Regions from separate parts of the Streptomyces sp. NPDC093598 genome, predicted to be linked through region 2. Evidence: riboswitches for the same ligand, from Rfam matches in the RefSeq annotation. Region 2 holds a riboswitch; the other holds the start of a gene.
The links. Region 2 has a riboswitch for S-adenosylmethionine ahead of ACIRDU_RS02090 (aminotransferase class V-fold PLP-dependent enzyme). Riboswitches for the same ligand answer to the same signal wherever they lie in the genome.

Region 1: linked by a shared signal. The riboswitch ahead of thrC (threonine synthase) and the one ahead of ACIRDU_RS02090 (aminotransferase class V-fold PLP-dependent enzyme) in region 2 are both predicted to bind S-adenosylmethionine.

The regions. Positions count from the first base shown of each region.
Region 1 is NZ_JBIWIV010000020.1:9,125-15,831, forward strand. It holds gene otsB (trehalose-phosphatase) at 112-942, opposite strand; gene ACIRDU_RS34985 (trehalose-6-phosphate synthase) at 951-2,339, opposite strand; gene ACIRDU_RS34990 (glucosyl-3-phosphoglycerate synthase) at 2,413-3,357, opposite strand; SAM riboswitch class I at 3,513-3,668, shown strand; gene thrC (threonine synthase) at 3,687-4,973, shown strand; gene ACIRDU_RS35000 (MoaD/ThiS family protein) at 5,104-5,379, shown strand; gene ACIRDU_RS35005 (cold-shock protein) at 5,826-6,029, shown strand; gene groL (chaperonin GroEL) at 6,422-6,707, shown strand, end outside.
Region 2 is NZ_JBIWIV010000001.1:445,495-452,201, reverse strand. It holds gene trpD (anthranilate phosphoribosyltransferase) at 1-916, shown strand, start outside; SAM riboswitch class IV at 992-1,108, shown strand; gene ACIRDU_RS02090 (aminotransferase class V-fold PLP-dependent enzyme) at 1,259-2,626, shown strand; gene ACIRDU_RS02085 (glycerate kinase) at 2,581-3,807, opposite strand; gene ACIRDU_RS02080 (SLC13 family permease) at 3,817-5,232, opposite strand; gene ACIRDU_RS02075 (response regulator transcription factor) at 5,290-5,955, opposite strand; gene ACIRDU_RS02070 (ATP-binding protein) at 5,952-6,707, opposite strand, start outside.

The DNA of each region.
Region 1 (6,707 bases), on a different contig from region 2:
AGGGCTTCCGGCCGTCGAAGGGTGCGGGGGTGCGGGGGTGGGTTGGGGTTGTTCACGCCCCGCGGCGGAGCCGCATATCGATGCTGTCCCGCGCCCCTCAGGGGCGCGCCTTCAGCCGATCCGGTTCGCCAGCGCGGCCAGCAGCCGTACGACGCCCTCCGGGCCGTCCACCACCAGGTCCGCCCGCTCCCTGAGCTCCGTCACCTCGTCGCTGCCGCTGCACACCAGCAGGCCCGGGGTGCCGTCCGCGCGCAGGGTGTCGACGGCGGCGTAGGCGGGCAGGTCGCCCAGGTCGTCGCCGCCGTAGAGGACGGACCCGGCGCCGATCTCCCGGGCGAAACCGGCGAGGGCGACGCCCTTGTCCATGCCGGGCGGGCGCAGTTCGAGGACCATGCGGCCCGGCTCGACGATCAGGCCGTGCCGGATCGCCAGGCCGGTGAGCGGCTCGCGCAGGGCCTCGAAGGCGGCCTGCGGGTCGGCGGCCCGGCGGGTGTGCACCGCCACGGCCCGGCCCTTGTCCTCCACCCAGGTCCCGCTCCCTTCGAGCAGCCCGGGCAGCTCGGCGCGGACGGCGTCGACGCCGGGGTGCGGGTCGGGGGCGGTGACCTTGCCGCTGCGGGCCTCCCACCGCTCGGCGCCGTAGTGCCCGAGGACGACGAGGTGCTCGAGACCCGGCGCGCCCTCGAAGCCGCCGTTGCGCACCGCGACCTCGGCCGGCCGGCCGGTGATCACCGCCACGGCGGCCACCTTCGGCGCGAGCGCGGCCAGCGCGGCCGGCGCCTGAGGGTGGGCCCGGGCCCGCTCCGGGTCGGCCACGATCGGCGCGAGGGTCCCGTCGAAGTCGAGCCCGATCAGTGCCTTGCCGGGACACGCGAGAAGGGCGGCGAGCCCGTCCTGGCCCGCCTTCGTGCGGGGAGTGGGCAGCGACTGCGACGCCGGCATCGTGCTGCTCATCCCCTCAGCGCGTCGAGCTGGTCGACGAACCACTGCGCCGGCGGCAGTGCCGTCGCCGCCGCTGCCAGTCGCTTGCTGCGCTCGGTCCGCTCCTCCGGGCGCATCGACAGCGCCTCGTGCAGGGCCGCCGCCGTGCCCGTCACGTCGTAGGGGTTCACCGTGATCGCGTCCTCGCCGAGCTCCTCGTACGCCCCGGCCTCCCGCGACAGCACCAGCGCGCAGCCCGCGTCGGAGACGACCGGCACCTCCTTCGCGACGAGGTTCATGCCGTCGCGGATGGGGTTGACGAGGGCCACGTCGGCCAGCCGGTACGCGGCCAGGGAGCGGGCGAAGTCGTCCTTCACGTGCAGCACGACCGGCGTCCAGCCCGGCGTGCCGTACTCGGCGTTGATCTCGTCCGCCAGCCGCTGCACCTCGGCCGTGTAGTCCCGGTACACCGCGAGGTCCTGCCGCGACGGGTAGGCGAAGGCGACGTGCACGACCCGCTCACGCCACTCGGCGTGCGCCTCCAGCAGCCGGCGGTACGCCAGCAGGCCGCGCACGATGTTCTTCGACAGCTCGGTGCGGTCGACCCGGACGATGGTGCGGCGGCCCTCACCGATCTCCTGCCGCAGCGCGGCCATCCGCTCCTCGACGTCCGGCTCGTGCGATCGGGCGCGCAGGAAGTCGGCGTCGGCGCCCAGGCCGTGCACGCCGACCCGGGTGCCGCCGAGCCCGCCCGCGAACCGCTCGGCGCACGCGGTGAACGCGTCCGCCCAGCGCTCGGTGAGGAAGCCCAGCCGGTCCGCGCCCAGCATGCCGCGCAGCACCTGCCCCGCCACGTCGTCCGGCAGCATCCGGAAGTACTCCGGCGGCGCCCACGGCGTGTGCGAGAAATGCCCGATGCGCAGGTCCGGCCGCAGCTCGCGGAGCATGCCCGGCACCAGCGTCAGGTGGTAGTCCTGCACCACCACCGCCGCGCCCTGCGCCGCCTCCTCGGCCAGCGCCTGCGCGAACGCCCGGTTGTACGTCTCGTAGGACGCCCACTGCCGCCGGAACTCCGCGTCGAAGACCGGCTCCAGAGGCGTCTGGTAGAGCATGTGGTGAACGAACCACAGGACCGAGTTGGCGATGCCGTTGTACGCGTCGGCGTGCACGTCGGCCGGGATGTCCAGCATCCGCACGCCGTCCTCGCCGACGCCGCGCCTCACCGCCTCCCGGTCGCCGTCGGACAGCGCCGAGCACACCCACAGCGCGTCCGCGTCCGAACCGATCGCGGAGAGCCCGGAGACCAGCCCGCCGCCGCCCCGTTTGGCGGCCAGCGAACCGTCCTCGCCCACCGTGTACGAGACGGGACCCCGGTTGGAGGCCACCAGCACCTGCGCAGCACCGTACGTTGAAGCCATAAGCCTCAACCTAGCCCGGCCCGGAAACGCTCAAACGTGCGGATCTGCCGTGCCCGGCCGAAAACGGCCCCGGTCAGGCCGCCCTCCGCGCCTGGTACTCGGCGATCTCCACCATCGGCGGACGCTCCTCGGTGTCCACGGAGTACGTCCGCGGCTCGAAGCCGTCCTCGCCCCGCTCGAACTGGGTCAGGGACGGCCGGACCAGATGCCCGCGGGCCAGCCGCAGCTGGGCCGTGCGGTAGATCGCGGCGGCCATCCGGCCCAGCGCCTGCCCGTCCTGGTGCCGGTGCTTGCGCACCCCCACGTCCACCTGGGCGAGGGCGTCCAGGCCCGCCAGGTGCAGGGCGTCGACCAGCATGCCCAGCTCCACGCCGTAGCCGACGGGGAACGGCAGCCGCTCCAGCAGCGAGCGGCGGGCCGCGTACTCCCCGCCGAGCGGCTGCACGAAGCCGGCCAGCTGCGGCCAGTGCATGTTGAGCAGCGGGCGCGCCATCAGCTCGGTGACCCGGCCACCCTGCCCGGTGGCGCCGGCCAGGGGACGGTCGTACATGGCCTTCACCAGGTTCACGTCCGGCTCGGTGAGCAGTGGGCCCACGATCCCGGACACGAAGTCGGACGAGAAGTCCCTGAGGTCCGCGTCGACGAAGCAGACGACGTCCCCGCGGGTGACGAGCAGCGAGCGCCACAGCACCTCGCCCTTGCCGGGCACGGCCGGCAGGCGCGGGAGTATCGCGTCCCGGTGCACCACCCGCGCGCCCGCGGCGGCGGCCACCTCGGACGTACGGTCGGTCGACCCCGAGTCGACGACGACCAGCTCGTCGACGAGCGGGACCTGCCGCATCAGGTCGTGGCGGATGACGGCGACGATGTCACCGACCGTCGCCTCCTCGTTGAGCGCGGGCAGCACGACACTGACCGTCTGCCCCGTGCGCTGCTTGGCGGCCAGGATCCGGTGGAGCGGGCGATCGTTCACTGACCAGGAACGGGTGCTCAGCCACCGCTCGACTTCTTCCAGCACCGTGGCGGCTCCTCTGCGTACTCCAGGCGGGACGGACTGTGATCCATCTCGCGGTTCGGACGACTGTCTCAACTGTCCTGGTCGTCGGTTACAGTCTTGGACAACGCGGATGACCATCGCATGTCCGGGGTCACCCGCCGCCTACAACCACATACAGCTCATCCAGAGGGGCAGAGGGAAACGGCCCGATGAAGCCCCGGCAACCCTCCAGTCGGTACTCGTAGGTCACTGGCGACCACTGCGCGAGGCTCCCGGCTAGGGAAGGTGCCAAATCCGTCTCACGGCGAGATGCGTCGTGAGGAAGATGAGGAGAAAGGGCCTCGCCTCACATGGCTGTGCAGACTGTTGCAAGCACCACTGACTCCACCGTAGACCTCGGCCCCGCCGCCGCGCTGAGCTGCCGCGAGTGCGGTCACCGCGTACCCCTCGGCCCGGTCTTCGCCTGCGAGGAGTGTTTCGGCCCGCTGGAGATCGCCTACGACTTCTCGGCCTACGACACCGAGGAACTCCGCAAGCAGATCGAAGCGGGCCCCGCGAACATCTGGCGCTACGCCCCGCTGCTGCCGGTCCCGGCCGACGTGGCGGACAAGCCGAACATCAACCCGGGCTGGACCAAGCTCGTCAAGGCCGACAACCTCGCGCGCGAGCTGGGTGTCGACGCCGGCAAGCTCTTCGTCAAGGACGACTCCGGCAACCCGACGCACTCCTTCAAGGACCGGGTCGTCGCCCAGGCCCTGGAGGCCGCCCGCGCCTTCGGCTTCACCACGCTCTCCTGCTCCTCCACCGGCAACCTGGCCGGTGCGGTGGGTGCCGCCGCGGCCCGCGCCGGCTTCCGCTCCTGCGTCTTCATCCCGCACGACCTGGAGCAGGGCAAGGTCGTCATGGCCGCTGTCTACGGCGGTGAGCTCGTCGGCATCGAGGGCAACTACGACGACGTGAACCGCTTCTGCTCCGAGCTGATCGGCGACCCGGCCGGCGAGGGCTGGGGCTTCGTCAACGTCAACCTGCGGCCGTACTACGCGGAGGGTTCCAAGACCCTCGCGTACGAGATCTGCGAGCAGCTCGGCTGGCAGCTGCCGGACCAGATCGTCGTGCCGATCGCCTCCGGCTCGCAGCTCACGAAGATCGACAAGGGTCTTCAGGAGCTGATCAAGCTCGGTCTGGTCGAGGACAAGCCGTACAAGATCTTCGGCGCGCAGGCCGAGGGCTGCTCGCCGGTGTCGACGGCGTTCAAGGCCGGGCACGACGTGGTCCGCCCGCAGAAGCCGGACACCATCGCCAAGTCCCTCGCCATCGGCAACCCGGCGGACGGGCCCTACGTGCTGGACATCGCGCGGCGGACCGGTGGTGCGGTGGAGGATGTGAACGACGAGCAGGTCGTCGAGGCGATCAAGGTCCTTGCGCGGACCGAGGGGATCTTCGCGGAGACCGCCGGTGGTGTGACGGTGGGTGTGACGCGCAAGTTGATCGAGAGCGGGGTGCTCGACCCCACCAAGACCACTGTCGTGCTCAACACCGGGGATGGTCTGAAGACGCTGGATGCGGTGGCGGGCACGGGGCTTACCGCGACCATCCGTCCGAGCCTCGATTCGTTCCGTGAGGCCGGGCTCGTCTGAGTGTCGTCGTTCGCCGCGGGCCGGTGGGGGCCGGTCGCGCCCACGCGGCGGAGCCGCACATAGACACAGCCCCGCGCGCCTGAGGGCGCGCCCCAAGCCGTAGCTCAAAAAGAACCGGAGGACATGTCCGATGAGCGTCACCGTTCGCATCCCCACCATCCTGCGCACCTACACCGGCGGGCAGGCCGAGGTCGCCGCCGAGGGGGCGAATCTCGGCGAGGTCATCGCCGATCTGGAGAAGAACCACACCGGGATCGCCGCCCGGGTGCTGGACGACCAGGGCAAACTGCGCCGGTTCGTCAACGTCTACGTCAACGACGACGACGTGCGGTTCGAACAGGGGCTGGAGACGGCGACGCCGGACGGTGCCGGCGTGTCGATCATTCCCGCCGTCGCCGGCGGCTGAACCGGTCGACCGGCTTGATTGTTACCTTGGGTAACGACGGTCACTGAGAGTTTATTGAATTGCCCCCTCCGTGAGAGAAGCGGAGGGGGCAATTCTGTGTGGTTGAGCGGGGTACAGTTGGGGAACGCGATCCCGATCCGTTGATCGGAACCCTGAATTCCTGCCGCGAGTCCGACAAGATGTAGCCAAAGTGTGCGCGTCTTTCGCGGCTTTTGTTCCCTTTGTGGAGCCCGACTTGCCCTGAATTCAGGCGAACTCTCCCCACATTCCGGACCCTGCGCGTCCAGAATTCTCGTCCGATTGACCTGTTGCAGACGGCAGTTGGACAGATACATTCAGCCGCGGTCGACGCGTTCCGGCGCACGCCCCCAACCGTGGGGGGTGAGGTCTGACCCGGGTCCGCGAAGTGTGGATCTGTGCAAGGGCCAGTAATAGGGGAGTTAGGCATGGCTCAGGGCACCGTCAAGTGGTTCAACGCGGAGAAGGGGTACGGCTTCATCGCGGTCGACGGTGGTGCGGATGTTTTCGTCCACTACAGCGCGATTCAGATGGACGGCTACCGCACCCTTGAAGAGGGCCAGCGGGTCGAGTTCGAGATTTCGCAGGGCCAGAAGGGACCGCAGGCCGACATGGTTCGCGTCTCTGCCTGAACGCGCACCACGACCAACGCTCAAGCGACCGGTCTTCTCAGAAGGGCCCGTACCCCCCCGGGGTGCGGGCCCTTCCGCGTGTTCGAAGGGCCTGGCCGGCGGCGTTCGCGGGCGGCTGACGGCCTCGCGCGTCCCCGGGAGGCGCATGCGCCCGCCCGTCACCCGACCGCCACCCCACAACGAGCACTCGCTACGCGAGCGTGCCTTGCACTCTCGGGGGTCGAGTGCTAATCATTGCGTTAGCACTCTGAAGGTGAGAGTGACAACGTAAGGACCGGGTCGGTGAGGCCCACGGACCGGATGGGGCAAGGAACCAGCCGGTCGGGGCCGTCCGTCGCGGGCGCGGGCGCGGTCCGAAGTAATCACCCCCAGTCCTGGAGGGACCACTTCACATGGCCAAGATCATCGCGTTCGACGAGGAGGCGCGGCGCGGCCTCGAGCGCGGCATGAACCAGCTCGCGGACGCCGTGAAGGTGACGCTCGGCCCCAAGGGCCGCAACGTCGTCCTCGAGAAGAAGTGGGGCGCGCCCACGATCACCAACGATGGTGTCTCCATCGCCAAGGAGATCGAGCTCGAGGACCCGTACGAGAAGATCGGCGCCGAGCTGGTCAAGGAAGTCGCCAAGAAGACGGACGACGTCGCCGGTGACGGTACGACCACCGCGACCGTGCTCGCCC
Region 2 (6,707 bases):
GCAGATCGCCGGGTTCGTCGTGGCCCTGCGCGCCAAGGGCGAGACGGTCGAGGAGATCAACGGCCTGGTCCGCACGATGTACCAGCACGCCAACGTGATCGAGGTGCCCGGGGCGACGGTCGACATCGTCGGCACGGGCGGTGACGGCGCGAAGACGGTCAACATCTCCACGATGTCCTCGATCGTCGTGGCGGGCACCGGTGCGAAGGTCGTCAAGCACGGCAACCGGGCCGCGTCCTCGGCGTCCGGGGCCTCCGACGTGCTGGAAAAGCTCGGCGTCAACCTGGAACTGCCGCTGCACCGGGTCGCCGAGGTCGCCGAGGAGGCCGGGATCACCTTCTGCTTCGCGGTGAAGTTCCACCCGGCGCTGCGGCACGCGGGCGCGGCCCGGGGCCAGTTGGGCATCCGCACGGTGTTCAACGCCCTCGGCCCGCTCACCAATCCGGCCCGGGTCCGCGCCCAGGCCGTCGGTGTGGCGGACCCCCGCATGGCACCGATCGTCGCGGGCGTCTTCGCCGAGCGCGGCAACTCGTCCCTGGTCTTCCGGGGCGACGACGGCCTCGACGAGCTCACGACCACGGCCACCTCCCGGGTGTGGATCGTCCGGGGCGGCCAGGTGACCGAAGAGGCCTTCGACCCGCGTGACGTGGGCCTCGAACTGGTCCCGGTGGAAGCGTTGCGCGGCGCGGACGCCTCCTACAACGCCGAGGTCGCCCGCCGTCTGCTGGAGGGTGAGACCGGTCCGGTTCGCGAGGCGGTCCTGCTGAACTCGGCCGCGGCGCTGGTGGCCCTTCAGCCGACCGCCGCCCCGCTGGCCGAGCAGATCCGCGCCGGGATGGTGAAGGCGGCCGAGTCGATCGACTCGGGGGCGGCGAAGCGGACGCTGGAGCGTTGGGTGGCCGCGAGCAACACGTAGCGGATTCCCGTACGGCGTCCCGCGATCCGGACTCGGGTTGCGGGGCGCCGGTCTTTTCGCGTACGTTCCTGATCAGGTCATGAGTGACAGTCATGAGGCCCCGGCCGACTGTCCGGCAACCCTCCGTCCGTGGCGGGGTGCCCCGGGTGAAGACCAGGCCGCAGGCAGCGAGGTCTGCGGCAAGCGCGTGACGAGGAGTCTCTCGTGAACCAGCGAATGCGATAGGGCCGCAGAGCCCCGCCTCCGCATCCCCCTCTTTCCTTCACCCCCGCTTGTAGCCCCACGGGTTGTAGCCCCACGGGCTCGCGGGCGGATTCCACCTGCCTTCACGGGAGTTCACCCATGTCCGTCTCCACCGTTGCCGTCGACCCGTCCGTTTGCGCCCCGCTGCCCGTTCTGGGACGTGATGTCACCGTTCCGCTCGTGACCGGTGGCGAGGTCACCTACGCCGCGCTCGACTACGCCGCCAGCGCCCCGGCGCTCCAGCGGGTCTGGGACGACGTCGCCGCCTACGCGCCGTACTACGGCAGTGTCCACCGCGGCGCCGGGTACCTGTCCCAGCTCTCCACCGACCTGTTCGAGAACGCCCGCCGGACCGTCGCCGAGTTCCTCGACTGCCGCGACGGCGACCAGGTGGTCTTCACCCGCTCCACCACCGACTCCCTCAACCTCCTCGCCGCCGCCCTCCCGGACGACTGCCAGGTCTTCGTCTTCGAGACCGAGCACCACGCCTCCCTGCTGCCGTGGCGCAACGCCCGCGTCACCTGCCTCGACGCCCCGCGCAGCCCCCGCGAGGCCGTCGAGACCCTGGAGCGCGCCCTGGCCGGCCGGGACCCCGACGGACCGGCCCTGGTCTGCGTCACCGGCGCCTCGAACGTCACCGGTGAGCTGTGGCCCGTACGGGAACTCGCGGCGGCCGCGCACGCCCACGGCGCGCGGATCGTGCTGGACGCCGCCCAGCTGGCACCGCACCACCCGGTGTCCGTCGCCGACCTCGACGTCGACTGGGTCGCCTTCTCCGGGCACAAGCTGTACGCGCCCTTCGGCTCGGGCGTCCTGGCCGGGCGGGCCGACTGGCTGCGCGCGGCCGAGCCCTACCTCGCGGGCGGCGGCGCCAGCCGCAAGGTCAGCCGGCGGGAGGACGGGGGAGTGGACGTGGAGTGGCACGACAGCGCCGCCCGCCACGAGGCCGGGTCGCCCAACGTCATCGGCGCCTACGCCGTCGCCTCGGCCTGCAAGGCGCTGACCGAGGCCGGCTTCGACACCCTCGTCGCCCGTGAGCAGTACCTGGTCCGCGCGGTGCGGGAGGGCCTCGCCGACGTTCCCCAGGTGCGGTTCCTGTCCCTCTTCGGGGACGACGCGCCGCGGGTCGGGGTGCTCTCCTTCGTCGTCGAGGGCTGGAACAGCTCCCACTTCGCCGCCGCCCTGTCCGCCGAGTACGGCATCGGCGTGCGGGACGGGCTGTTCTGCGCCCACCCGCTGGTGCGCACGCTGCTCGGCAGCGACCCGCAGTCCCAGGGGGAGTGCGGGTCGCCGGAGGCAGCGCCCGGGGAGAAGTCGCTCAACGCCATCCGGGTCAGCTTCGGCGCGGGCACGCCGGACGAGCACGTGGAGCGGTTCGTGCGGGCGGTGAAGGAACTCGTGACGGACGGGGCGAAGTGGAACTACCGCACGGAGGACGGACGCTGCGTGCCGGACACGTCGGCCTGAGTCCCTGACGGCGTCACCTCCTGCGGCAGCACGAGTGGGATCCGAGTGCCCAGGACGATCATCCGCAGGGCGCGTTCCGTGGCGTCCGTGAGCAGCTCGCTCGCCCGGATCATGGCCTCGGCCAGCTCCATGGGGGCGGGCAGGATGCCGTGGCAGGCGTCCACGCCCGGCACTTCGGCAGCGCCCTCGCCGAGCGTGCCCGCGAGGGCCAGGACGGGACGGCCGTAGAGCTTGGCCCGGCGGGCCACCTCGGCGGGGATTTTGCCGCGCGGCGTCTGGTGGTCCAAGGCGCCCTCGGCGGTGACGACCAGGTCGGCACGGGCCAGCCGGGCGTCCAGGTCGAGGTGGTCCAGCAGCACGTCGAAGCGGGGCAGGAGCCTGGCGCCCAGAGCGGCCAGGCCCGCTCCCAGGCCGCCGGAGGCTCCCGTGCCGGGCCCCGAGCGCAGGTCGCTGTCCGGCACGGCGGCGTCACGGGTGAGGACGAACGCCCAGTTCTCCAGCGCCGCCGACAGCTCCTCCACCTGCGCGGGCGTCGCGCCTTTCTGCGGACCGAAGACCCGGGCCACGCCCCGCTCGCCGCACAGGACGTTGTACGGATTGCAGGCGACCAGCAGCTCCACCTCCGTGAGGCGCGGGTCCAGGCCCCTCGGGTCGACACGGTGCAGGCGGGTCAGCTCCCGCCCGCCCCGCGCGAGTTCCTCACCGTTGACGTCCAGCAGCCGGGCGCCCAGGGCCTGGAGCGCGCCGGCGCCCCCGTCCGAGGTGCCCGAGTCGCCGCAGCCGACGAGGATCCTCCGGACGCCCGTCCCGAGCGCGGCGCGGATCAGCTCGCCGACGCCGTACGTGGTGGTGGCGCCCGGGTCGCGCAGATCGCGCGGGACGAGGGAGAGGCCCGCGACCGCCGCCATCTCCACCACGGCGGTGTCCCCGCCGCCCAGGAGGGCGAAGTGCGCGGCGACAGTCTCCCCGACCGGGCCGGTCGCGGGCACGCTGACGATCCTGCCCCCGCTGGCGGTGGCCAAGGCGTGAGCCGTGCCCTCGCCGCCGTCCACCAGCGGGACCAGGTCGATATCGGCGTCGGGCAGGACCCGGCGCACGCCGGCCGCGATGGCGTCGGCGGTGGCCTGCGCGGACAGGGACTCCTTGAAGCCACTGGGGGCTACGACGACATGGGTCAGCACGAGGACTCCTCAACGGGTGACGGACACGCCGAGCAGCGGCCATACCGCGACGGCGAAGAGCAGGACGAGCGCGGCGCTCAGCGGGGCCAGGACGGCGGACAGCCGCAGCAGGTCGCGCGGGGTGAAGGTGGGGGTGCCGGGAATGTGCGAGAAGAGCGTGACCGGCTTGGCCGAGGCGGGCAGGGTGTGGCAGAAGCCCGCGGCGGCGGTGGAGGCCAGGGCGGCGGCGACCGGGTTGACGCCGACGCCGACGGAGGCGGCCACGACCAGCGGGACCAGGACCGACGAGCGGGCCGAGCGGGACTGGAGGACCAGGTGGGCCGCCGTGCTGACGGCGACCACGATCGCCAGGAAGAGCACCGGGGACTCACCGGTCGGCAGTCCGGAGACCAGCCACGTGGCCGCTCCCGAGTCGGCGAGCGCGACACCCATCGCCATCGTCGCGGCCATGAACAGCAGCAGCGACCAGGGGACGGTCTTCAGCGCGTCCTTCAGACGCACGGTGCCCAGGGCGGGCGAGGAGGCGATGACGGCGCCGATCAGCGCGACGAGCGCCGGCGGCACCCGGTGCAGCGGCTCACTGCACCACAGGACGATCACGGTGGCGAGCAGCAGGACGCAGCGCTTCTCGGCCTGGCTCCAGGGGCCGGTGACCGGCTGCTCGCTGTGCCGCTGGATCTGCTCGGGGGTGATGTGGACCGGGCCGCTGCGGTCCGCGCGCCGGGTCGTTGTCAGCACGACCAGTTCGGCGGCCAGGTGGGAGGAGACGACGGCCAACGGCAGGCCCAGCAGCAGCCACTGCGTGAAGCCGATGTGCTCTCCGGTCGTCTCCCACAGCACCGACACGGTGATCAGATGTGCTCCGGCGCCTATCAGGGTCGCCACCGCTGACAGAAGGATGACGGTCGGGAACAGCAAAGCCAGCATCACGACCAGTCGTTTGCGGTCGGCCAGGACCTTGGCGAGCGCGAGGAACACCGGCAGCGCGAGCGCGGCACGGCCCGACGTGGCGGGCACCGCGAAGGCCGTGACCACCAAGGCGGCCGTCGTCAGATGCACCAGCTGCCGGACGGTTCGCGCCCCGCTGACCAGGAACACCGCCGCCCGCCCCGCGAGCCCCGTCCGGCTCACCGCGGCCGCCAGCACGAACGCGCAGATCAGCAGCCACACCGTGGCGTCGCCGAGGGTGCCGAACAGGGTGTCGCTGCTGATCACCCCGGTCACCGTGAGCGCCAATCCGGCGCCCAGCGCGATGTACGTGTCGTCGATCGACGTCCCGATCCAGGCGCACGTCGCCAGCGTGAACACGGCCAGCGTGAGACGGGCGTCGCCGCCGAGTCCGGGGAAGTTCCCGGGGATCGCGAGCAGCGCGCACAGCGACAGCGCCGCGCACAGGGCGGTGAGAGCTCGTGGGTTCCATGTCACGTCATCGAGGGTTCATCCGGGGGGTGAGCCGTCGATGAGCCGCAGATGAAGGGAACTTCACCCGGTCGGGAGCCGGTACCCCATCCCGCGTACCGTCTCCACCCGCTCGGCGCCCAGTTTCCTGCGCAAGGTGCGGACGTACACGTCCACGATGTTGGACCCGGGGTCGAAGTCGTACCCCCACACATGGGAGAGGATCTGCTCCCGGGACAGCACCTGCCCCGGGTGCCGCAGGAACAGTTCCAGCAGGACGAACTCACGGGCCGTCAGATCGACGGTCCGCTCTCCGGAGCGGGCCCGGCGCGTGCGCAGGTCCAGGCTGAGGGAGCCGGACCTGAGCACCGTCACCTCCGGCGCCCGCGCCGCCGTACGGAGCCTGAGCCGCACCCGGGCGAGCAGCTCCTCGAAGCGGAACGGCTTGGTCATCCAGTCGTCGGCACCGCCCTCCAGACCGGCCACCGTGTCCCGTACGGAGTCCCGCGCGGTCAGCACGATCACCGGCACCGTCACCCGCGCCTCGCGCAGCTCCCGCAGGACCGTGAAGCCGTCCCGGCCGGGCAGCCCGATGTCCAGCACGACGAGGTCGAAGCCGCCGGTCAGGGCGTACTCGTAGCCGGCGTCGCCGTCGGTGACGACGGTCGTGGTGAAGCCGTTGGACCGCAGGCCCTTCTCCACGAAGGAGGCGATGCGCTCCTCGTCCTCGACGATGAGGATGCGGTTCACGTGGGGTCCCCTTCCGGTGCCCGGGGTGTGTGCAGGACGAGGGCGAAGGTGGCGCCGCCGCCGGGGGTGCCGTGCAGCCGTACCCGACCCCGGTGCCCCTCGGCGATCGCCTTGACGATGGACAGCCCGAGTCCGGCGCCCGAGCCCCGGGCGCCGCGGCGGGCCGTGCCGCGCCGGAAGCGTTCGAAGATCACCTCGGCGTCCTGCGGCTGCACACCCGGCCCCGAGTCGGCGACGTACAGCTCCAGGTGCGGGCCGTCGACGCGGGAGCCGATGCGGATGGTCTGGCCGGGCGTGGTGTGCTGCACGGCGTTCTGCGCGAGCTGCACCATGGCCTGGGTGATCCGCTGCGGATCCAGCTCGGCCTCCAGATCGGCGACCCCGTCGAGCTGCCAGTCGCGTTCGCCCAGGGTGCGGGCCTTGACGTAGACGTCGGCGGTGAGTTCGGCCACCTGGAACGGCTCGGGGGAGACGAAGTCGGGGCGCTCGGCCTTGGCGAGGAGCAGCAGGTCCTCGACGATGCGGCTCATCCGGTCCAGCTCGTCGGTGACCAGCCGGACCGTCTCCTCGCGTTCGCCCGGGTCGTCGCCCATGACCTCCAGATGCCCGCGCACGATGGTGATGGGGGTGCGCAGCTCGTGGCCGGCGTCGTCGACGAACTCGCGCTGCGCGGCGAAGGCCCGCTCCAGCCGGTCGAGCATGCCGTTGAACGTCTCCGCCAGGGCCGCTATGTCGTCGTGGCCGTGCACCGG